DNA from 3 places in the Kribbella qitaiheensis genome. Region 3 is predicted to be linked to each of the others. Evidence: riboswitches for the same ligand, from Rfam matches in the RefSeq annotation. Region 3 holds a riboswitch; each other region holds the start of a gene.

What was found. Region 3 has a riboswitch for cyclic di-AMP ahead of F1D05_RS34180 (DUF7594 domain-containing protein). Riboswitches for the same ligand answer to the same signal wherever they lie in the genome.
Region 1: another riboswitch for cyclic di-AMP. It lies ahead of F1D05_RS24005 (glycoside hydrolase family 16 protein); the one in region 3 lies ahead of F1D05_RS34180 (DUF7594 domain-containing protein).
Region 2: another riboswitch for cyclic di-AMP. It lies ahead of F1D05_RS23880 (C40 family peptidase); the one in region 3 lies ahead of F1D05_RS34180 (DUF7594 domain-containing protein).

Annotation. Positions count from the first base shown of each region.
Region 1 covers NZ_CP043661.1:5,068,918-5,076,279, reverse strand. Annotated here, with positions in the region: gene F1D05_RS24050 (polyprenol monophosphomannose synthase) at 1-70, shown strand, start outside; gene F1D05_RS24045 (hypothetical protein) at 109-765, opposite strand; gene F1D05_RS24040 (metallopeptidase family protein) at 775-1,116, opposite strand; gene F1D05_RS24035 (hypothetical protein) at 1,157-1,594, shown strand; gene F1D05_RS24030 (hypothetical protein) at 1,594-1,905, shown strand; tRNA gene F1D05_RS24025 (tRNA-Glu) at 2,127-2,199, shown strand; tRNA gene F1D05_RS24020 (tRNA-Asp) at 2,259-2,335, shown strand; tRNA gene F1D05_RS24015 (tRNA-Phe) at 2,386-2,458, shown strand; gene F1D05_RS24010 (Type 1 glutamine amidotransferase-like domain-containing protein) at 2,900-3,568, opposite strand; gene F1D05_RS39055 (hypothetical protein) at 3,812-3,973, opposite strand; cyclic di-AMP (ydaO/yuaA leader) riboswitch at 4,729-4,937, shown strand; gene F1D05_RS24005 (glycoside hydrolase family 16 protein) at 4,942-6,480, shown strand; gene F1D05_RS24000 (ArnT family glycosyltransferase) at 6,733-7,362, opposite strand, start outside.
Region 2 covers NZ_CP043661.1:5,043,835-5,051,196, reverse strand. Annotated here, with positions in the region: gene F1D05_RS23890 (choice-of-anchor Q domain-containing protein) at 1-49, shown strand, start outside; gene F1D05_RS23885 (pyridoxal-phosphate dependent enzyme) at 66-1,022, shown strand; cyclic di-AMP (ydaO/yuaA leader) riboswitch at 1,295-1,487, shown strand; gene F1D05_RS23880 (C40 family peptidase) at 1,487-2,335, shown strand; gene F1D05_RS23875 (response regulator) at 2,447-3,103, opposite strand; gene F1D05_RS23870 (sensor histidine kinase) at 3,100-4,302, opposite strand; gene F1D05_RS23865 (ABC transporter ATP-binding protein) at 4,469-5,362, shown strand; gene F1D05_RS23860 (ABC transporter permease) at 5,393-6,205, shown strand; gene F1D05_RS23855 (DUF3073 domain-containing protein) at 6,421-6,612, shown strand; gene purM (phosphoribosylformylglycinamidine cyclo-ligase) at 6,816-7,362, opposite strand, start outside.
Region 3 covers NZ_CP043661.1:7,187,288-7,194,649, reverse strand. Annotated here, with positions in the region: gene F1D05_RS34190 (RCC1 domain-containing protein) at 1-110, shown strand, start outside; gene F1D05_RS34185 (hypothetical protein) at 217-1,407, opposite strand; gene F1D05_RS34180 (DUF7594 domain-containing protein) at 1,704-3,497, opposite strand; cyclic di-AMP (ydaO/yuaA leader) riboswitch at 3,503-3,672, opposite strand; gene F1D05_RS34175 (glycosyltransferase) at 4,061-4,606, opposite strand; gene pssD (PssD/Cps14F family polysaccharide biosynthesis glycosyltransferase) at 4,603-5,076, opposite strand; gene cysN (sulfate adenylyltransferase subunit CysN) at 5,073-6,317, opposite strand; gene cysD (sulfate adenylyltransferase subunit CysD) at 6,326-7,231, opposite strand; gene F1D05_RS34155 (3'(2'),5'-bisphosphate nucleotidase CysQ) at 7,228-7,362, opposite strand, start outside.

The sequences.
Region 1 (7,362 bases), 2.1 Mb from region 3:
GAAGATGACCCTCCAGGTCCAGATCGAGTCGGCCCTGATGCCCTGGAAGCTGCTCTTCAAGCGTTCCTAGTGCGCCGTGTCAGAAGTTCCGTTAGCGATAGCGGCGCACTAGATCGAGCGCGCCACTGACCCGGTCATCGCGGTCACCTCGGCGCGTACGGCGTCGAGGTCTTCGGCGTAGGCGAAGTAGCAGATGCTCACGCTGACGTCGTTGACGGCGGGAAGACCGCGGAACCTCGTGCAGTCCCCGGCGAACCGATAGGTCACGCCGTCCTCGACGTAGTGGCTGGTGAAGCTGATCCTGGCCGCATCGAAGGTGTTCAGGTTGGGTGCGGGGATCTGCTGCTCGGCTCCGAGTTTCAGATTCTCCAGCACCATCATGTCGGTGAAGGTCTCGGCGTCAGGCCGCAAGAGGCCGGCGGTCGGGACCGGATGGTTCGACACGGTGATCTGCGCGGCGCCACGCCCCCGCGAGGTCACCCTGATGCCGTTGAAGCTGTCCCGCTCCCAGCCCTCGGGGATCGTGACGAACACGCCGTAGTTGATCGGGGTGCCCGCGTCGACATCGGGGTCGCGACGCGGGTTGCGGGAAGGGACCACCTCGGCGGGCGGCACGGACTGGGCAGAAGGGGTCGGGGTGTCCGCGGTCTGCTCGGTCTGCTCGGTGGACGACCCGGCGTACCGGATGATCAGACCGCCGACGACCAGTACTGCGAAGGCCACAGCGGCTCCGAGCAGCTTGGTCTGCGGTGAGGGTGACTGCACGGGCTGAGATTAGCCGTAGCCGAGTGCATGCAGGCGGGCGTCGTCGATGCCGAAGTGGTGGGCGATCTCGTGCACGACGGTGATGTTCACCTCGTCGACGACGTCCTCGTGGGTCACGCAGATGGACAGGGTCGGGTTGCGGTAGATGGTGATCCGGTCGGGCAGTACGCCGCCGTAGTAGTGACCGCGCTCGGTCAGCGGGATGCCCTCGTAGATGCCGAGCAGGTGCGGATCGCTCGATGGGGCGTCGTCCTCGACGAAGACGGCGACGTTGTCGATCAGGGCCGCCAGTTCGGGTGGCACCTGGTCGAGCGCCTCCGACACCAGTAGCTCGAAGTCCGGCCGGCTCATCTCGATCACACCGCCAGCGTAGTGAGGTGTTCCACAGCGCATGCTCGCCCGCGGGCCCGGCGTCACCAAGGTCTTCACGACGCTCTACGGCCAGGCGCCGGATGTGTCGTTGAACACGGCGAACTTCATCGCCACCGAGGTGAACAGCGCGGCTTTGAAATACGGCGACAGCCCGAACATCGAAATCAAGACGTCGGAGAGCATGTCGCCGGCGACGCCAACAGCTGAACCGATTCGCGCGCACACGATCTTCACCTTCAACGCCTACGCGAACAGCTCCGAGGGCGCCCCGACCCCGGGCGTCGGGCTGGTGCCGGACCGGATCATCGTCGGCGACGGCGTGCTCGACGGGTTCGCCCAGGTCGGGCTGGCCGATGTGACCACGCAGGCGACCATCGGGCATGAGTTCTCCAGTACCAGGACGGGCTGTTCGCGTCCGACCTGCCGGCGCCGGAAGCCACCCGGCGTACGGAACTGATGGCCGCCTCGTTCAGCGCGTACTTCCTGACCCACGCACCCGGCGAGAACCGGCAGCGGAAGCGGGTCTCGCACCTCGTCCAGATGTTCGCCCAGATCGGCGACTGCGGCTTCGACTCCCCGATCACCACGGGACGCCCAACCAGCGCGTCCGGGCGCCCTGTGGGGCTTCGGCGTCGCCGAGAGCCCGCCAGCAGGGCCGCATCCTCCAAGCTCTTCGCAGCCCACTTCGAACGAGTCTTCCCCTACCTGGTCCGCCCCGACGCCACAGACGTCCAGATCACCGCCGACGCAACCGCCCCCGGCAGCTGATCCCTACGAACCGGCACGTAGTGCGCCCGATCTCCCACACCCCGCGCACCACGTGCCCCCCTCCCAACGCCCGCTTCCCACCCGCCTTCCCCTCTCCGAACGCCCGCTTCCCACCCCGCCTTCCCCTCTCCGAACGCCCTTGTCAGGAACTCGTTTTGGACCTCGGCCCGGTCTCCTCTATGCTTACGGCTGTCCCTGGAGCTTCGGCTCCCGCGGTCCGAGTCCCCATCGTCTAGTGGCCTAGGACGCTGCCCTTTCAAGGCGGTAACGCGGGTTCGAATCCCGTTGGGGATACGGTCGAAAGACCGATGTCAGTAAGGCTCGAAAGATGGTGTAGCATCGTCGAGCAATCTGGCCCAGTAGCGCAGTTGGTTAGCGTGCCGCCCTGTCACGGCGGAGGTCGCGGGTTCGAGTCCCGTCTGGGTCGCCAGGAGAGAAGTGGCGGCGGGTGTCCACACACCGCCGCCATATTTCTCTCCCGGTCAGGTAGCTCAGCTGGTAGAGCGTCCGCCTGAAAAGCGGAAGGTCGGCGGTTCGAGACCGCCCCTGACCACACTTCTGACCTGCGGTTCCTCCATCGGAGAATCGCCGACCTCCCGCAAATGACCGCAACGCCTATCCGGCGATGTGCAGCAGCGCGGCCTCGGTTCCTCGCGGCGTGATGGGCAGCTCGACTTGGACGGGCGGATCTCGGTACCAAGCGCAGTCATCCTGGCGCTCGCACTGGTCGTCATAGCGCAGGCTCAGGACAGCGGCCTGCCAGTGGGCCGCGGCACCAGGCAGGTCTGCACTACCCATTGCCCAGTGAGGTTGTCTCTGATCCCGTGACCGCTGCCGGTATCGGTGCTTCAGGTCGAACAAAGCGTGTGCCGCACCAGCTCCCCGAATCGATCATGCGGTCCCTTGAGCTCCGAAAAGAGTCTCGGTGGGTGACCTGGGCGGTCCAGTACGACGCAGAGGAGGGGCGCCGGGAGGCTCCGGTAGCAGTCGGCGGCTATGCGGGGAAGGCCTTCCAGTGCCCTTCGGAGATGACCTCGACGGTGCCGTCGGTCACCTTGATGGCGGTCTGGTCGTCGATGGCGTAGGCCGGACCTGCGATGTCGGCGGCCCATCTTTCCGCGTCGGCCATGGTGTTCCCCGGCATGAGCTCGTGGTCCAGGTGCGGGTAGATCGAGAAGTCGACCATTCCGAGCGTGCGGTCGTCCGGCGCAGAAGGCCAGTTGACGAAGTCGTTACCGATCCGCGGTGTCATCACCATGCTGCCGGCACTGAGCCCTACCCAGACCGTCTCGGGTAGCGACGAGATGACCTCCGACAGCCCTGACTGCCGCATCCAGTGGTACAGGTACGTCGCGTCGCCGCCGTCCACCAGCAGCACATCGGCCTCTCGGACCCACGGCACCCACCGCTCCTCGCCGATGCTGGGCAGCGCGGTGAGCTCCAGGACGCCCAAGGACGCCCAGCCCAGGCTGGTCATCATGTGCCACGGAGGCTCGCCGGCGACGAAGCTTCGCACCGAGGCGGGCCCGAGCATCGGGTGGCCCCACTGCGCCGTGGGGATGCAGAGCGCTTGGGACTCGGAGATCGGCTTGCCCAGCAGATCGACCAGCGCATCGCGGATGCTCTCGTTCGTAACGCCTCCGGATGTGAGAAGGAGCTTCACAACGCCTCCCGAGTTGGGTGCGACGGATTCGTGTGACATAGGGACCGCGGACGCGTCATCGCCTGACTCCTCGTCTTGCCGGTGGCGCCCTCGATTGGCCGCCACTCACCTGTTCTACGAACACTACGTTCCGGATCCGACAACCCATTCGTCACGAAAGCTTAAGGGAACATTTGTTCGGATGTAGCGCGTGGCGGCGGAAGGCCAAGCCACAGGAGCAGGGTCACACACCAGTGCCGCAGATTATGGAAACGCATCTCCCCCCAGTACGACCCGGACCCGTAGGGGATACCAGTCCCGCCGCAGACTGTCCGGCTCGATCGGCGCCCCGATCTTCGTCGTAAAGATGTAGCCGGTATCAATCCACTTGGCGCCAGCCGCCAGCCGCTCCTTTGGTTGCAGCACCCAGTGAAGCCTCAGCAACTCTAGGCAAAGCTCAATCAGCGGCAACGTCCGGCGAGACTTCCTGGTCGTCGGAGCCACAGCTCCCAGCGCTCCATCAACGCGCTGCAGAGTTCGCCGTACTTTTAAGGTCTGGTCGGCCCAGTCAATGTCCTCCCACCTCAGGCCCAGCAACTCGCCGCGTCAATCCCAAGAACGGTGCCTGCACGAACAAGGCCTATAGCCGAGTCCGCTTGGCCGCCTTGAGAAAGACGCTGGCTTGCTCCTCCCCCGGCTCGTACTCCTGATGGGTCTTCGGCCTCTTCGCGGGCTTCACGATGTGCTCCAGCCAGGACCGCAGGCGTGTGCAGCGGCGGCACTTATTGCGACCTGGGTGGGCTCCCAAATCAGCTGCAGCAGCACGTCGATGTTCTGACCGAACCGGCCGGAAATCGAGCCTCCGTGTAGGCGATTGAATACGCTCCGAAATGAGCCGTCCGTAATGCGGAGGAAATCGTCGGAGTATGTCGAGACGGAGTGTCACGAAAATGTCGCTGCGCCATTCGATAATCGGCGTCGTGCGACGGACAGTGATGGCTTTAGCGGGGTAAGGCCGTTGGGATTGTCACGCTGTGCCGATCACTAGCTCCGATTGTTGCGTTACGTAGTCAATGGCGTCACCGTTACCGATTTGAGACCTCCTAGTGGGTGTGCATATGCTCACCGGCGCCTGCCCGGACCTGGGGACCGGATGCAGGTAGAGCAACCAATATCTCCGCCGACTTGCAACGCCGAGTTCCGCCCTCCGAGTCGGTGGCCCCTCCCACATCGCATCCGAGGGCGGAAGTGGGGAACCCAAGGTTTCCGGACCAGCCGTAGCGCCTGCGTGCGCTCCGGTGCGGTCCTTGGGGCGAAGTCGCGCCAGCGACCGGGCAAACTTCCAGCCCGAGCCCGACAGCTAACCTCACAGGCGTGCAGGAAGGACTGTCCCCATGCGGGACGCATTCTCCCGTCGGCACGCACAACACCGCGCTGCCGTTCCCTCCGACAAACTGAAAGAACCGGCCGCCAAGGCCGGCCGCCGGACGCTGATCCCGATCATCGCGGGAACCTCCTTGCTCCTCACCACCGCCGGGATCGGCGTGGCGGCGCTGAACTCTGACAGCATCCCGGCCCCGGTCAGCCTTACTGCCACCGCCGACGCCTACGTGCAGACCACGTCCGCCACCCAGAGGCATGGCTGGTCCTCCCGGCTGGTGGCGAAGATGAACGAGTCGACCAGCTTCATCCGGTACTCCGTGCCCGCGGTGGCGGACGGCTACGACCGCAAGGCCACGCTGGTGCTGACCCGGCTGACCACCAGCAACCCGGCCAAGATCGCGGTGTCGAAGGCGCCGGGCAGCTGGACCGAGGCCGTGACCTACTCGACTGCTCCGAAGCCGGGCACGCCGTTCGTGACAGTGGCCGACGACGGCAAGTCGGCGCAGCTGCGGATCGACGTCTCCGAGGGCATCACCGAGGCCGGCGAGCTGAACCTGGCGGTAACGCAGCCGGTCGGGGCCGGCGGCACTATCTTCGGCTCGCGCGAAGCCGGCACGATGCAGACGAAGCTGGAGATCAGCTACGTCCCCGAGGGCACGACCGGCCCGGTGCCGTCGACGCCGACGTCGGCCCCCACCTCGGCGCCGACGACGGTGCAGCCGACGCAGTCGCCCACAGCGACACCGACGACGACCAAGCCGACGACGACGCCGACCACCGCGTCACCCACGCCCACCGCTACTGCCTCGCCCACCACAACGAGTCCGACGTCTACTCCGCCCACGACCGGCCTCGCGCCGTCATGGAACCCGGCGAATTCGTCTCGGCTGACGTTCCAGGACGAGTTCAATGCCAGCGCGGTCGACACCACCAAGTGGGAGCGGGGCTGGTTCAAGGAAGGCATCTCGGACGGTGTCAACAGCGACAACCTCCAGTGCTACGACACCCGGCAGGTCTCCGAGGCAGGCGGATTCCTCAACCTGAGCCTCGCGCAGCAACAAGCAACGTGCCGAGGCGGCACCAAGCAGTACGTTTCCGGCCTGGTGAACACTCGTAAGACGTTCAACCAGCGGTACGGCTCGTTCGAGGCAAGGGTTTGCCTGCCTGACGGTAACGGCGATGGCAGGGTCGACGGTTTCCCGGCCTGGTGGACGAACGGACCGTCCTCAGTGCCGTGGCCGGACCATGGGGAAATCGACGTCCTCGAGGGCATCGGCGGCGGCACCAAGGCTTCGCTGCACTATGTCGATCCGGTCTATCACGGCGGTACCTACTCGTCCACGCCGCTGGCCGGCTGCCACAACTTCGGCTCGCAGTGGACCAGCAGCGGAGTCACGTTCTACTACGACGGCAAGCCGATGTGGTCGCACGCCTTCGCCGGCTCGCTTCCGCAGTTCCTCATCTTCAACTACGCGGTTCGTCAGCACTCGGGCGAAGCGATCACTCCCGGCACTGCTGTTCGAGTCGACTGGGTCCGCGTGTGGGCATGATGCTCACGCCGATTGCGTCCTTGCGGCAGTCCTTCTCCATCGACTGCACGAACTGAGCTCCTGAGGTAGCAACCCCGTGCGGGTGCACTCCCATGTCTCAACATGGGAGTGCACCCGCCGGCCGTACGTCGAGAATATTCGGGCTGCCTTTGCGCCGTACGTGGCGACGCACCATGTCATCTCCGGGCATGTCGTTGAGCCCGTCCATTTCGGTGGGCGGGCCGGCAATACGCCGTACTGCGGAAGCCGTGGTCAGCCGACGCGGGTGAGGTGGGGCCAGAGCGTTGACCAGGGCTCGCGGAGGTGGCAGATCCAGATCAGCCGGCCTCGTTCGCGGGTCGCGATCGGGGTTTCGACCATGGCTGCCGGTTCGAGGGATTGGCAGGCCTGGCGCGTCCATTCGGGGACTTCTTCTGGACTGCTGGAGTCGTCCACCACGACCGCGATGTCGGCTGAGTCCGGCGGCGGACCCCAATAGGCGAAGCCGTTGTGGCCGCTGTACGCCGGTGGCAGGTCGCGGGCCGGGCCGAAGAGCTGGATCGCGGAAGCCTGCGTGTAGCTGTAGGTGTAGATCACCGTACGGGAGCGCTCGGCAGGAGTCAGTTGGTTCATTGCACGGGCTACCGCGTCGGCGACCGCAGGCCAACCGCTTTGGCCGCGAGCCTGGTCGAAGCCCAGCGCGTTGCCGAGCGACACCGCCGTACGCTCAGGCAGCAGCGGCAGGCCGATTGGCGCCGCGATCAGGAGCGACAGGCCGAGTACGCCGTACAGGGCAAGGGCATTTCGGCGGGAGCGCACCCATTGGTCGGCGGCAATTCCGGCTCCGGCGAAGACGCCTGGGTAAGCGCCGGCGAGGTAGGTGGCCTTGCCGCCGGTGGCCAT
Region 2 (7,362 bases), 2.1 Mb from region 3:
CGGCCAGGACCTCTGCATCGGAGTCGGAGACACCAAGATCTCTTGCTGACGGTAGATTCTCGGGCATGCTCAGCATCGAGGATGTCCGGGAAGCCGCCCAGCGGATCGAGGGAGTGGCACACCGGACACCGGTGATCACGTCGCGGACATTGAACGAGCGGGTCGGCGCCGAGGTGTTCCTCAAGGCCGAGAACTTTCAGCGGATCGGGGCCTTCAAGTTCCGGGGCGCCTTCAACGCGGTCAGCCGGTTGAGCCCGGAGCAGCTCGGTCGCGGCGTCACGGCGTACTCGTCCGGGAACCACGCCCAGGCGGTCGCGCTGGCGGCGTCGCTCGTGGGGACGACCGCGGTGATACTGATGCCCGAGGACGCGCCACCGACGAAGCTGGCGGCGACCAAGGGGTACGGCGCCGAAGTGGTCACGTACGACCGGTACACCGGGGACCGTACGGCGCTCGCGACCCAGCTCGCCGAGGACCGCGGACTGGCCTTGATCCCGCCGTACGACCACTACGACGTGATGGCCGGCCAGGGCACGGTCGCGCTCGAGCTGATCGAAGAGGTGGGGCAGCTCGGGGCACTGCTTGCCCCGATCGGTGGCGGCGGCCTGATCGCCGGCTGCGCGACGGCCGCCACCGCGCTGTCGCCGGGGATCCGGGTGATCGGGGTCGAGCCCGAGGCGGGCGACGACACGGCCCGGTCGCTGGCAGCCGGCGAGCGGGTCGAGATCGGCGTACCGCGGACGATCGCGGACGGCCAGGCCATCTCGATCCCGGGCGAGCTCACCTTCGAGATCAACCGGCGGCTGCTGGCCGGGGTCGAGCTGGTCAGCGACGACGAGATCCGGGCCGCGATGGCCTTCGCGTTCGAGCGGCTCAAGCTCGTCCTGGAGCCGAGTGGCGCCTGCGCGCTGGCGGCACTGCTGACCGGGCGGATCCAGGACCTGCCGGACCGCGTCGGAGTCGTGCTTTCAGGCGGGAACGTGGGCCTGGAACGCTTCCTGGAGCTGCTCGGAAAGGGCTGATCCAGGCCCCTCCTGAGAGGGCCCTGAGTACCCTCTGTGGTCGTTGTCACAGAGGGTACTCACAAAATGTGACTCAGGTCACACATAATGGCCATACGGCCGCCTGAGACGCGCTCAGACACGCTCAGGCCTCCTGGTGTTCACCAGCGGTCCCTGAGCCATCAGAGAGCCGTTTGAGGGCTTTCCGGAGGGTCTCTGTGGATCTGAGGGTTTGCGTCGTGATCGTTCTGTTATACAGTCGGCGGCGGTTCGACAAATGAGACGAACTGCAGGTGTGTCAAACGCCGAGTCCTGCCAGGCGCACCTGTTCCCCTCGAACAACCATGGCAGGAGTGGGGGACCCAGGAGGTTGGGGTCCGACCGTGAGTGGTCGGGTCCCTGGGGTGAAGTCCGCGGGAGCGGACCGGGCTATCGACTCTCAGCCCGAACCCGACAGCTAACTCCGCAGGCGTCGGGAGACAACCATGCCCGTCACCATCCGACGGACAGCGATGCCTGCTGTCAGTCACCAAAGCGAATCCAGTACCCGGCCCGCCGGCCGGACCCTGGCCAAGCACCGCAAGACCAACAAGTCCGCGGCCGCCCCGCGCGCCGCAGCCGCCGTCCTTTCGGTCGGCCTCGCCGTCAGTGGTGGGGCGATCCTCACCGTCGCCGGCACCCCCTCGACCGCCTCGGCGGCCACTACCAAGACCACCTCGGCCGCGTGGGCCCGGGGTAACCTGCCTGTCGCCCAGAAGCCGCTGCTCCGTTACGCGGACGCCGGTTCGGCCGTTCGTGGAGTCCAGCGCTTCCTGGACGTCCCGGCCGGCGGTTGGTACGGCTCCGCCACTCGCACGGCGGTTGCCAACTTCCAGCGCCGGGTGGGCCTGCCCCGCACCGGCACAGTGACCGTGAACACCTGGCGTTCGCTGTTCTATGCCGCGAGCCACGGTCTGCTGCACGGCGGTGCCGGCCGCAGCTCGACCTTCCAGGCCCGGGTCCTGAAGGAAGCAGCCAAGCTCAAGGGCACCCCGTACCGCTACGGCGGCACGACCACCCGCGGCCTCGACTGCTCGGGCTACACCGGTCTGGTCTTCAAGCGGGCCGGCAAGAAGCTGCCCCGTACGTCGCGCCAGCAGTACAGCGCCACCAAGCACCTGACCCGTAAGTCGGCCAAGCCCGGCGACCTGGTGTTCTTCAAGAGCGGTGGCGGCGGCGTCTACCACGTGGGTATCTACGCCGGGAACAACATGCTGTGGCACGCCTCGAAGCCGGGTCGCCCGGTCGCGAAGGCGAAGATCTGGAGCTCGAACGTGGCCTTCGGCCGCGCCTGATTCTCCAGCCCGTCAGCGAGACCCACTCCCCCCGTGGCTCGCTGACCTGAAACCGGTCGCGAGCCGTCGCCCCACCCCCTCCGGCGGCTCGCGACCGGTTTCCCTTTTGCCCTAGGTGTCGAGCAGCCCCGCGTCGTGGGCAAGGATCGCGACCTGGACCCGGTTGGTGGCATCGAGCTTCACCAGCACCCGGGACACGTGCGCCTTCACGGTCGCCTCGCTCATGAACAGCTGCCTGCCGATGTCCGCGTTGGACAACCCGGTGGCGACCGCGGCCAGCACTTCTTTCTCCCGCTCGGTCAGGGACGTCAGCCGCTCCCGCGCCACCCGCTGCCGATCGGTCCGCTGATCAGCCGCGAAGTGCCCGATCAACCGCCGGGTCACCGCCGGCGACAACATCGCGTCCCCGGCCGCGACCACCCGGACAGCCTGAACGAGCTCGCGAGGCGGTGTGTCCTTCAGCAGGAACCCGCTCGCCCCGGCCTGCAGCGCACGGAACACGTAGTCGTCCAGGTCGAACGTCGTCAGCACCAGGACCTTCGGCGGATCCGGCATCGCCTGCAACTCCCGGGTGGCGGCGAGCCCGTCCAGCCTCGGCATCCGGATGTCCATCAGCACCACGTCCGGGCGATGCTCGCGCACCATCGCGGCCGCATCGGCGCCGTCGTCGGCCTCCGCGACGACTTCGAGGTCGTCGGCCGACTCGAGGATCATCTTCAGTCCGGCCCGGACCAGCGCCTCGTCGTCCACGATCAGCAGCCGCGTCATCCTTCTCCTTTGTCGCTGTCAGCCGTGCCGCCGGGTTTGGCCGGCTCCTTCTCGGACCACGGCAGCCAGGCCTCGACCCGCCAGCCGCCGTCCGCGGTCGGCCCGGTCGAGATGCTTCCGCCGGACAGACTGACCCGTTCACGAAGACCGACCAGGCCCGCACCCGCGCCCGGCAGCAGTGAGTCGGCCGCCACCGGCCGAACGTTGGTCACCCGGACCGTCACGCCGGTTCCCGGCGCACCCTTCACCAGCACTTCGGTCGAAACCCCGCGGGCGTGCTTGTGCACGTTGGTCAGCGCCTCCTGCACGATCCGGTAGACCGTACGCCCCACCGAAGCCGGTACCTCGTCCGGCAAGACCAGATCGCTCGACACGTTCACCCCCGCCGCCCGGGATGCCTCCACCAATCGGGCCAGGTCGAGGGCCCGCGGTACGGGAGCCAGATCGGCACCGGCCGAGCTGATGTCGGTTCGCAGTACGCCGAGTACTTCGCGAAGGTCCTCCATCGCCTGCCGGGCGGTCTCCCGGATCAGGCCGGCCGAGCTCTCCACCTTCTCCGGGCCGACCGCCGGGTTCACCTCGAGCCCGCCCGCGTGCAGCGCGATCAGCGACACCTTGTGCGCCAGTACGTCGTGCATCTCCTGGGCGATGCGGGCCCGCTCACCCAGCCGGGCCTGGTCCGCGCGGAGTTCACGCTCGGCCTCCGCGCGTTCGGCCCGGTCCCGCAGCGACACCATCAGGTCGCGCCGCGCCCCGAGGTAGGCGCCGACCGCGACCCAGGTGCCGATCAGGAACGGCCCGGTGAAGAGGAGTACGTAGGGATCGCTGTTCCGGTCGGACCAGGAGCTCGCGACGTACGCGACGTACGCCGCCAGGCTCAGCGCGGCCAGCATCGCGTCCCGGCGGCGGATCGCGAGCGTCAGCAGCGCCAGGCCCATCGGGACGAAGATCTGGCCGCCGAACAGCGCGAGGATGGCGATGATCGTGACGCTGACGGGAAACCGGCGGCGCCACCACAGCGCCAGCGATCCGGCGATGCCCACCCCCAGCACGAACCAGTCGCGCGCCTGCCAGCCGCCGCGGGTGCCCGCGGTGGCCTGCGCGACGATCGTGAGCAGGCTGAAGCCGATGAACATCAGGTCGCGGATCCGCGGGGCGCGCTGGACGAACCAGGCATACCACCGCCGCAACCATCGCATTGCGTCAGCGTAGTCGCGCTGGGTGCGGGTCCACGTCCACCTTCAGGTGTGCGTCGTCTCCCCCTTCCGGTGGGGGTCAGGGCCGGTCCCTGACGACTTTCGTAGGGGGACGGTCGAGACGCTCGGTCGATGTGGCCAGGGGGTGCCGGACGGAAGAGTTACCCCCATGATCACCGTCGAGAACCTCAGCAAGCGCTACGGCAACAGCACCGCCGTGCAGGACGTGTCCTTCACCGTCGAGCCCGGCAGCATCACCGGCTTCCTCGGCCCGAACGGAGCCGGCAAGTCGACCACGCTGCGGATGCTGACGGGACTCACGCCGCCGACCTCCGGCCGCGCGACGATCGCCGGCAAGCGGTACGTCGAGCTGCCGAACCCGGGCCGGGTCGTCGGGGTCATGCTCGACGCGGCCGCCCAGCACCCGGGTCGCACGGGCCGGGAGACGCTGCAGCTCAGCGCGAGCCTGCTCGGCGTACCGAAGAGCCGTGCGGACGAGATGCTCGAGGCAGTCGGGCTCACTCCGGTCGCGAAGCGCCGGGTCGGCCAGTACTCGCTGGGGATGCGGCAGCGGCTCGGTATCGCCGGTGCGCTGCTCGGCGACCCCGCCGTACTGATCCTGGACGAGCCGGCCAACGGGATGGACCCGGAAGGCATCCGCTGGATGCGCGGCCTGCTGCAGGACTTCGCCAACCGCGGGGGAACGGTGATTCTGTCCAGCCACCTGCTCGGCGAGGTCCAGGCGACCGTGGACCGGCTGGTGGTCATCGGTGGCGGCCGGATCGTCGCCAACGGTTCGCTGGAGGAGTTGCTCGCCGGGACCGGCACTCTGGTCCGCGGTCTCGACCCGATCGCGTTGAACCAGGCCCTGACCGCTGCCGGCCTGAACCTCGAGCCGCTGCACGACGGCGGGCTCCGGGTCGACGCCACCGCCGAGCAGGTCGGCCGCGCGGCTGCTGCTGCCGGCCAGATCCTGCTCGAACTGCGCGAGAGCGACGGCGCCGGCCTGGAAGAACTCTTCTTCCAGCTGACCAGCCCTGCCGCCGCCCCTGTTGCCGCCTGACCACCCCGAAACTTCCTGGAGCTCATCACCATGGCTGTCACTGAAATCACCTCACCGCCCGTCACGGCGCCCGCTGCCAAGCACAGCGCCGTCTCCACCGCACTGCCGCCCGCTCGTGGGCAGTCCTTCCTCCGGCTGGTCACCACCGAGCTGCGCAAGTCCCTGGACACCCGCAGCGGCCGGGTGCTGGTCCTGGCCATCCTCGCGGTAGCCGTCGCCGCACTCACCTGGCAGCTCACCCACATGGATGCCGGTCCGCAGAAGTTCGACAGCTACCTGGGCGCGGCATCGACAGGCGTCCTGCTGCTACTGCCCGTCATCGGAGTGATGGCGATGACGAGCGAGTGGACCCAGCGCACCGCGCTGACCACCTTCACGCTGTCGCCGCGCCGGGTCCGGGTCCAGCTGGCCAAGTTCGTCTCCGCGGTAGTGCTGAGCGTCGTAGTACTCACCGCGTCCGCTCTGCTCGCGCTGGCCGCTACGGCCATCGGCGGTGCCGTGAGTGGCGACGGAGCGTCGTACGCCGGAATGGGCGGCGCGCTGGCCGGTGCGTACCTGAGCACCGCGCTGAACGTCGTGATGGGTGCCGCCTTCGGTGCGCTGATCGCCCAGACCGCCGTCGCGATCCTGGTCTTCTTCATCGCCCCGACCGTCTGGTCACTGGCCGGTCCGGCGCTGTTCAAGGACAACGCGAACTGGCTGGACGTGTTCAGCGCCTTCGGCCGGATCGCCGAGCGCGATCTGCACGGAATGGTGCCGGAGACGCTCACCGCGATCGGGGTCTGGGTCGTTCTGCCGACCGTCCTCGGACTGTGGGCAAGCTCACGTCGCGAGGTGAAGTAATACCTCGGTACGGCGTCAAAGACGCGGAGGCCTGGCCGGTTTGAGGGGACCGGCCAGGCCTTCCGGCCTGTCATCGGACTTCTTCGGAGGTCCAGCCAGGGGGCGGTGCGTGTGTCATGGACCGGCTCCGGGTAATCTAGAACCACGATTACTGACGACTGATCCGTGGGCGCCCAGCTGCGTACCCGGTTGACTTGTGCGAGGGGGTCGACGCTATGGGGCGCGGCCGTGCAAAGGCCAAGCAGACGAAGGTCGCACGCGACCTGAAGTACCGCACCTGGGACACCGACTTGGACCAGCTCAAGAAAGAGCTGTCCGGCGGCGAGCAGAGCGGTAACGGATCTGCCAACGGCGACAACGACGCAGACGTCGGCGATGACGCCGACGACTACCACCCCCGTCGGTAAGGCAGCATTTCAGCTCGGATGACCTGCCCAGCGCCTAGCGCTCGGGCAGGTCTCCTGTGCTTGACCGACGAGTTCCACCACAGGGTTAGCGCTTGACCACACAGATGGCGCTTTTGCTTGCCCTGTTCACTGACGAGGTCCGGAGAACTCCCCGCGGAGCTCTCCGGACTTCGTGAGTCGGATCAGTTGTGGCCGGCGCCTGCTCAGCGGGCGTAGTCGCCCTGCAGTTCGACGCCTGCCGTGCCGTCGGCAACGCTGACCTCGCCGCACACCCAGGCGGGGATCTCCCGCTCGGCCAGTGCCGCGATCGCGGCGTCCGCCGAGGCCGGATCGAGCACCGCGACCATCCCGACGCCCATGTTCAGGGTCTTCTCCAGCTCCAGCAGCGGTACGCCGCCGAGCTGACCGACCAGGTCGAAGATCGGCGCCGGGGTCCAGGTCGACCGGTCGATCCGGACCGCGAGGTCGGCGGGGATCACCCGGGCCAGGTTCGCCGCGAACCCACCGCCGGTGATGTGCGACATCGCGTGCAGCGGCTTCTCGTCGCCGTTCAGCTCCCGGATCAGCTCCAGGCAGTGCTTGGCGTAGACCTTGGTCGGAATCAGCAGGGTGTCGCCGAGAGTGCCGCCGAGCTCGGGAACTTCCCGGTCGAGCTGCCAGCCGGCCCGGTCGAAGAAGACGTGCCGGACCAGGGAGTACCCGTTCGAGTGCAGCCCCGACGAGGCCATCGCGACCACGACATCGCCCGCG
Region 3 (7,362 bases):
CCGACCGGAGCAAGCCCGGACCGGTCACGGTCGAGAACGGCGTACCGCCGCCAAGCTGGGTCACCGCCATCGGCGCGGGCCGACGGCACCTGCTGATCGCGCTGCGCTAGTGCCCCGAGTTCGAAGTTGTTTGACAGTGGGCGGTGTTCAGGTGCGTGCATCGGGGTGCTTGGGCGCCGGTCCACGTCAAAGAACTTCGGACTCGGGGCACTAGCCCTACTTCTGCTTGGGGACGTCCGGTGGCTTGAGTGGCAGCTCGTCGATGACCTTGCTGAGGATCTTGACCGACGGGTCGTCGGGCCCGAGCAGGGTCTCGCCGACGGTGCCGAACTCGGTCTCGTTCCAGTAGACCAGCGCCTTGAGCTGCGGGTACGGCTTCAGCTGGGCCGGGATGGCTCCGAAGATGGCGCTCCGCTTGGTCTCGCCCAGTTTCCGGTCGACACCCCACTCGCCGAGCATGATCGGCTTGTCCGGGTGCTTCTTGGTCGCCCAGGTGTAGAAGCCGGGCCACTTCGGGAAGTCGCCGGCGGTGCGGTTCACAGCGCGGCCGAGGCCGCTGCCCCAAACCGGGTTGTTTCCGAAGATGTAGGGATCCTCGGCGATCCAGTCCACCACGTCGTCACCGGGGTACAGGTCCTCGAACCAGGGCTGCGAGCCCCAGTGCGGCGTGCCGATGTAGTTCATCACGTAGATCGCGTTCGTCACGCCGTTCGCGCGCATCCGCTCGGCCACGTGCCGGTACATCGCGCTGAAGTCCTTGGCGGTCATCCCGGAACCGGCCTTCGGCTGGACCTCTTCCTCGGGCTCGTGGTGGATCACCAGGAAGAACTTCTCCGGGAAGGTCGTCTTGAGGTAGGTGGCCTCGGCATCGATCGCCGCGTCGACGACCTTGTCGCCGGCCGCCACCTCGGCCCAGGTCCGGCCCATCTCCGGCTTCCAGTTGAGCATCAGCATCCGCTTCTTACCGGGCTCGCGGGCGCGCTTGATCATGTTGGAGGACGGGAACAGCGACGGGCTGGAGTTGTAGTAGTGGGCGATGTCGACCGGCTGCCCGATCACGTTCTCGAAGTCGGGCAGTGCCTCGTCCCAGGTCTCGCTACCGATCGGGTTCGCGGCCGCGCCGAACCAGACTCCGCACTTCGGCACCAGCAGCTCGGTGACACCGCAACCGGGCGTCGGAGTCGGCGTACCGGGGGTCTCAGGTGTTCCCGGGGTGCCGGGCGTTCCCGGCGTACCGGGTGGAGTGCCCGGCGGGCTCGTCGTAGGGACCACGGTGCCGCCACCGGATTGGCCATCGTGGTCGGAAACCAGTGCACAGCTCACCAGACCGACAGCGATCGCGCCGGTAGACACCGCCGCGGTCATGAACCACCGGTTCCAGCCTCGCCCCCTGCTCGGCTCTTTCATCACTGCATGTTACTGCCAAGAGCCCCGGAAAAGGGTGATTGAGGGCGCCCCCAGTGTCCCGCGGGGTGAGTGGGGGCGGATGCACCCCGCGGGACCTGGTACTGCGCGGCGTCTGAACCCATGGGGGATGGGCTCAGACGCCTCCCCGGGCGACTGGCCCCTCGGGGGTTGGGCCAGTCCCGGTTCCCAGGCCTTCTGGAGGCCCGGGGGCTTCGGGTGGGGTGCCAGGGCGGACCCTGGCACCCCGGGGAGGGCGGTTGGAGGGCCAGGCAAGGCCTGGCCACCCCTGGGGAGGGCTAGTTCAGCCTGCGGGCCAGCGGACCGCTGTCCAGTACCTGCTGGGCGGTGGACCTGGCCGTACTCGACGAGTCCAGCCTGGTCTCACCGACCGGGTCGAACTTCGTCTCGTTCCAGTACACCAGCGCCTTGATCGCCGGCCGCTTGGCCAGGCCTTCGTCGACCGTGTTGAGGATGTCGGCCTTCGTCTTGCCGAAGGTCGTCTGCTCGTTGATACCCCACTCACCCAGCATGATCGGCTTGCCCGGGTGCTTCGTGGTCGCCCACGTGTAGAAGCCCGGCCAGTTCGGGTAGGTGTAGGTGTCCTTGCGGTCGACCGCGCTGGCGAAGTCGGTCCACCAGTCCTTGGAGGTCCCGAAGATGTACGGGTCCTCCGCGATCCAGTCGACGACGTCGTCACCGGGGTAGAGATCGGCGAACCAGGACTGCGAGCCCCAGTGCGGCGTTCCCATGTAGTTCATCACGAACACCGCGTTCGTCACGCCGCCGGCCTTCAGCCGCAGCGCCACGTGCCGGTACATCGCCTTGTAGTCCTTGGCCGTCATCCCCGATCCGGCGGCCGGCTTCACGTCGTCCTCCGGCTCGTGGTGGATTCCGAGGAAGAACTTCTCCGGGAAGGTCGACTTCAGGTACTTGGCCTCGGCATCGATCGCCGCGTCCACCGCCGGGTCACCGGCCGCCACCTGGGCCCAGGTACGGCCCATTTCGGGCTTCCAGTTCAGCAGCAGCATCCGCTTCTTGCCTGGCTCCCGGGCCCGCTTGATCATGTCCGCGCTCGGGAAGACCTTCGGGCTCGAGTTGTAGTAGTGGGCGATGTCGACCGTCCGGCCGACGGTGGACTCGAACGCCGGCAGTGCGGTGTCCCACGACTCGCTGCCCAGCGGGTTCGCGGCGGCACCGAACCAGGCGCCACACGACGGCACCAGTAGCGCGGAGACCGAGCAACCCGGACCTGCGGTGGGCGTCGAGGTCGGCGTCGACGTCGGGGTCGACGTCGGGGTGGACGTCGGCGGCTGGGTCGGCGTGGTCGGCTTCGTCGGAGCCGTGGTCGGCTTCGTCGGAACCGAGGTCGGACCCGTCGTCGGAGTGGTCGGATTCGGCTTCGTCGGCGCCGAGGTGGGCATGGACGGCGTCGGGCCGTCACCCTGGCGGACGTAACTGATCTCCAGCTTCGACTCGTTGCGGCCTGACTCACGGGCGCCGAAGACGGCGTAGTTGGCGCCGTCCGGCTGGGTGAGGGCCAGGTTCAGTACGCCGGCATCGGTCACCGCCGACGACACGTCGATCCGCAGCTCGGCCGACTTGCCGTCGTCCGCCACGGTCGCGATCGGCGTACCGGCTGCCGTCGGCGCGGTCGCGTAGGTGACGTTCTCGGCCCAGCCGGCGGAGCCGGTGGAGACCGTGATCTTGCCCGGCGTGCCTTGCGTCAGCCGGTGCAGGACCAGCGTCGCCTGGCGGTCGATCCCTGCTGCCACCGGGGGAACCGTGTAGCGCACCAGGATCGATGCCTCGTTCTTCTTCGCCACCAGCCGGGAGGACCAGCCATGACGCTGGGTGCTGGACTTGCTGGAGACGTAAGCGTCGGCCGCGGCCGAGACGGCGACAGGCGCAGGGAGCTTGGTGGGCTTGTTGAGCGCCGCGACGCCCAGCCCGGTGGTACCTAACAGGATCGCGATCGCCGCGACGATCGGGATCAGTGTCCGCCGGCCCGCTTTTGCGACCGGTTCGTTCAGTACGTCGGAGGGAACGGCAGCACGATGTCGTGCATACCTACGGGAGATTTCATCCCGCATGGGGGCTGTCCTTCCTGCACGCCTGTGAGGTTAGCTGTCGGGCTCGGGTCGGAAGTATTACCCGGTCGCTTTCGCGGCTTCGCCCCAAGAGCCTGCCCGGACGTTTGACGTCCGTTCGGCCCGGGAACCTGTGGGTCCCCCACTTCCGCCCTCTATTGCTGGGTGGTAGGTGATCGTCGACCCGGAGGGCGGAGCTCGGCGTTGCGAGTCGGCGATTTGGTGGGACCTGACCATCCCCAGCCCGGCCAGGCGCGGTGAGCTTATGCAGAACTCCGGGGAGTGCTCAAGGGCACCCGCAGCGGCTTAACCTGCACGTTCCGTGACGAAACTACGGAGAGTAGTATTACAGCTAGATAACAAGCTGAATCGTTACGTAACGTAGAAGAAGTCCGGGTATCCGGACACTCATCGCATTGATTCGATCTGAATCTGGGCTGAGATTTAAACGAACTCTTTACTCAGGAAGCCCATCGGCCGGGGCCGGCCGGATAAATTCCGGAACCGCTTTCCGGCTCATTTCCGAAGCTGAAACGATTGTTTTGCAGGCAGTTCAAACGAATGATTCAGCGCTTTTTGCGACGATGACCGGTCGCCAGCCGGTCGATGATGCTCCCGGTCGCCGCGACCGCGGCGGTCACTTGCGCTCTGTCACGCTCGTTCTCCTGCCCGGACACCGCATGGGCGTCCGGGTCCTTCAGAATGGCCGCCAACGTGTCCAGGAAGGCCCCACGCTCCTCGCAGAGGGTGATCAGGCCGAGCTTGCCCATCCGGCGGGAGAACTCCTGCTGGTGCTGGTCCACGTGCTCGCCCAGCGCGGGGTCCCGGGGCACGACCAACGGCTTGCGGCCCTGCTTGCGAACCTCCAGCATCGTGGCCGGACCGCCGTGCGTGACGACGGCCGTCGCCCGCCGCATCAGGCGCTGCAGTTCGTCGTACGCGACGATGCCGATGCCTTCGGCCCGGTGTGGCGGAGCGGTGTCCCCGAGCTGCACGAGAGCCCGCAGGGACTCGTTGCCGGGCTGCTCGAGGAAGTCGTCCAGCCAGCCCACCAGGCGATCGAAGTGGTGGTGGTCGGTGCCGAGGATGACCAGCACGTCCAGCTCGCTCACAGCAGCCTCCCGACCACGGTCGACCCGGCGTACAGGTCCTTCTGTTCGTCCCACTGGACCAGCATCCGGGTGGTGAACGGGCGGCACAGCTTGGCGGTCAGGGTGGCGTGGTCGATCCGGTCGAAGACCTCGATGTAGACGGTCGGGATCCGGCCCAGCCTGGCCAGTACGAAGAACGGCAAGGCGACGCCCGCGCCGGTGGTGACGACCACGTCGGGGCGCTCCTTGAGCATCACCCGGACCGCGAGCAGCGTGTTGCGGATCAGGTTCTTGATGTTGCGGGTGGTCGGGTAGTACGCGAAGTACGTCCGCTCCCCCGCCAGCAGCGATCGGCCGTCCTCGGTCGGGAACGTCACCCAGGCTGTGTCCCGCTGCGACCACCACGGCCTCAGCGTCATCAGCTGGGCCAGGTGACCGCCGCTGGAACAGACCATCAGCACCCGGATCGTCGCGGGCTCGCTCGTGCTCACCGGGCCTCGTTCACCATGCCGGCCCCGACGGTGCGGTTGGTCGCCTCGTCGATCAGCACGAAGCCACCGGTCGAGCGGTTCCGCTTGTACTCGTCGCAGAGCAGCGGCTGGGTGGTCCGCAGCCGGACCCGGCCGATGTCGTTCAGGCCCAGGTGATCGGCCGCTATGTCACGGTGCAGCGAGTTGATGTCCAGCCGGTACTGCAGGTCCTTGACCATCGCGCGGGCCGACCGGGTGGTGTGCTTGATCGCGAGCTTCTGGCCCGGCCGCAGCGGGACGTCGTCCATCCAGCAGATCATCGCGTCGATGTCCTGGGTGACCGACGGAGCGTTGTTCACCCGGCAGATCATGTCACCCCGGGAGATGTCGATCTCGTCGGTCAGCCGGATCGTCACCGACATCGACGGGAACGCCTCGTCGATCGGGCCGTCGGCCGTCTCGATCGAGCGGATCGTCGTGGTGAAACCGGACGGCAGCACCATCACCTCGTCGCCGGGCTTCAGGACGCCACCGGCCACCTGACCGGCGTACCCGCGGTAGTCGCGGTACTGGTCGGACTGCGGGCGGATCACGTACTGCACCGGGAACCGGACGTCGATCAGGTTCCGGTCGCTGGCCACGTGCACGTTCTCCAGGTGGTGCAGCAGGCTCGGCCCCTCGTACCAGCTCATGGTGGTCGAGCGGTGGACGATGTTGTCGCCGGCCAGTGCGGACACCGGGATGATGGTGAGGTCGCCGACATCCAGCTTGGCGGCGAACTGGGTGAACTCGGCGCGGATCTCCTCGAAGACCTCTTCGGAGTAGTCGACCAGGTCCATCTTGTTCACGCACAGCACCAGGTGCGGGACATGCAGCAGGGTTGCCAGGAAGGCGTGCCGGCGGCTCTGCTCCAGCAGGCCTTTCCGTGCGTCGACCAGGATCAGCGCGAGGTCGGCGGTCGACGCACCGGTCACCATGTTGCGGGTGTACTGGATGTGGCCCGGGGTGTCCGCGACGATGAACTTGCGCCGCGGCGTCGCGAAGTACCGGTAGGCCACGTCGATCGTGATGCCCTGCTCCCGTTCGGCCCGCAGTCCGTCGGTCAGCAGAGCCAGGTTCACGTAGTCGTCACCGCGCTCGCGGCTGGCCCGCTCGACCGACTCGATCTGGTCGGTGAAGACCGACTTGGTGTCGTAGAGGAGCCGCCCGATCAGGGTGCTCTTGCCGTCGTCGACGGATCCGGCCGTGGCCAGTCTGAGGATGTCCACGGTCAGAAATACCCTTCCCGCTTGCGGTCTTCCATCGCGGCTTCGCTGAACTTGTCGTCGCCACGGGTCGCGCCGCGCTCGGTGATCCTGGTGCTGGCCACCTCGTCGATGACCTTCGCGACGGTGTCGGCGTCCGACAGGACCGCGGCCGTCAGCGACGCGTCGCCGACCGTGCGATACCGGACCATCGCGGTGAAGGTCTCCTCGCCGGGCTTCGGCGGGCAGAATTCATTGGCCGCGAACAACATTCCGTTGCGGTCGAAGACGGTCCGCTCGTGCGCGTAGTAGATCGACGGCAGGTCGAGCTTTTCCTGCTCGATGTACTGCCAGATGTCCAGCTCGGTCCAGTTCGACAGCGGGAACACCCGGATGCTTTCGCCCAGATGGATCCGGCCGTTGTACAGGTTCCACAGCTCGGGCCGCTGGTTCTTCGGGTCCCACTGGCCGAACTCGTCGCGGAACGAGTAGACCCGCTCCTTGGCCCGGGCCTTGTCCTCGTCCCGGCGGGCGCCGCCGAAGACCGCGGTGAACTGATGCTTCTCCAGCGCCTCCAGCAGGACCGGCGTCTGGATCCTGTTCCGGGTGCCGTCCGGCGGGGCCTGGACGAGGCCGCGGTCCAGGGCTTCCTGGACGCTGGCCACGACGAGCTGTACGCCGGCCTCGGCGACCCGGCGGTCGCGGAACTCCAGCACCTCGGGGAAGTTGTGCCCGGTGTCGACGTGCATCACCGAGAACGGGATCCGGGCCGGGTGGAACGCCTTCTGCGCGAGCCGGAGCATCACGATCGAGTCCTTGCCGCCGGAGAACAGCAGCACCGGTCGCTCGAACTCGGCGGCCACCTCGCGGAAGATGTAGATCGCTTCGGACTCCAGGGTTTCCAGTTGGGTCAACTGGTAGTTCCGGCTCACGCGACTCTCACTTCCGCGGCTGCTTCCTGGTTCTCTGGCTGGCTGGCAATGGCAGCCAGCAGCTTGGCAGAGATCTCCGGGCGACATACCAGCAGGTCCGGCACCTTCGGGCTCGGCTGGTTGTAGCGCAG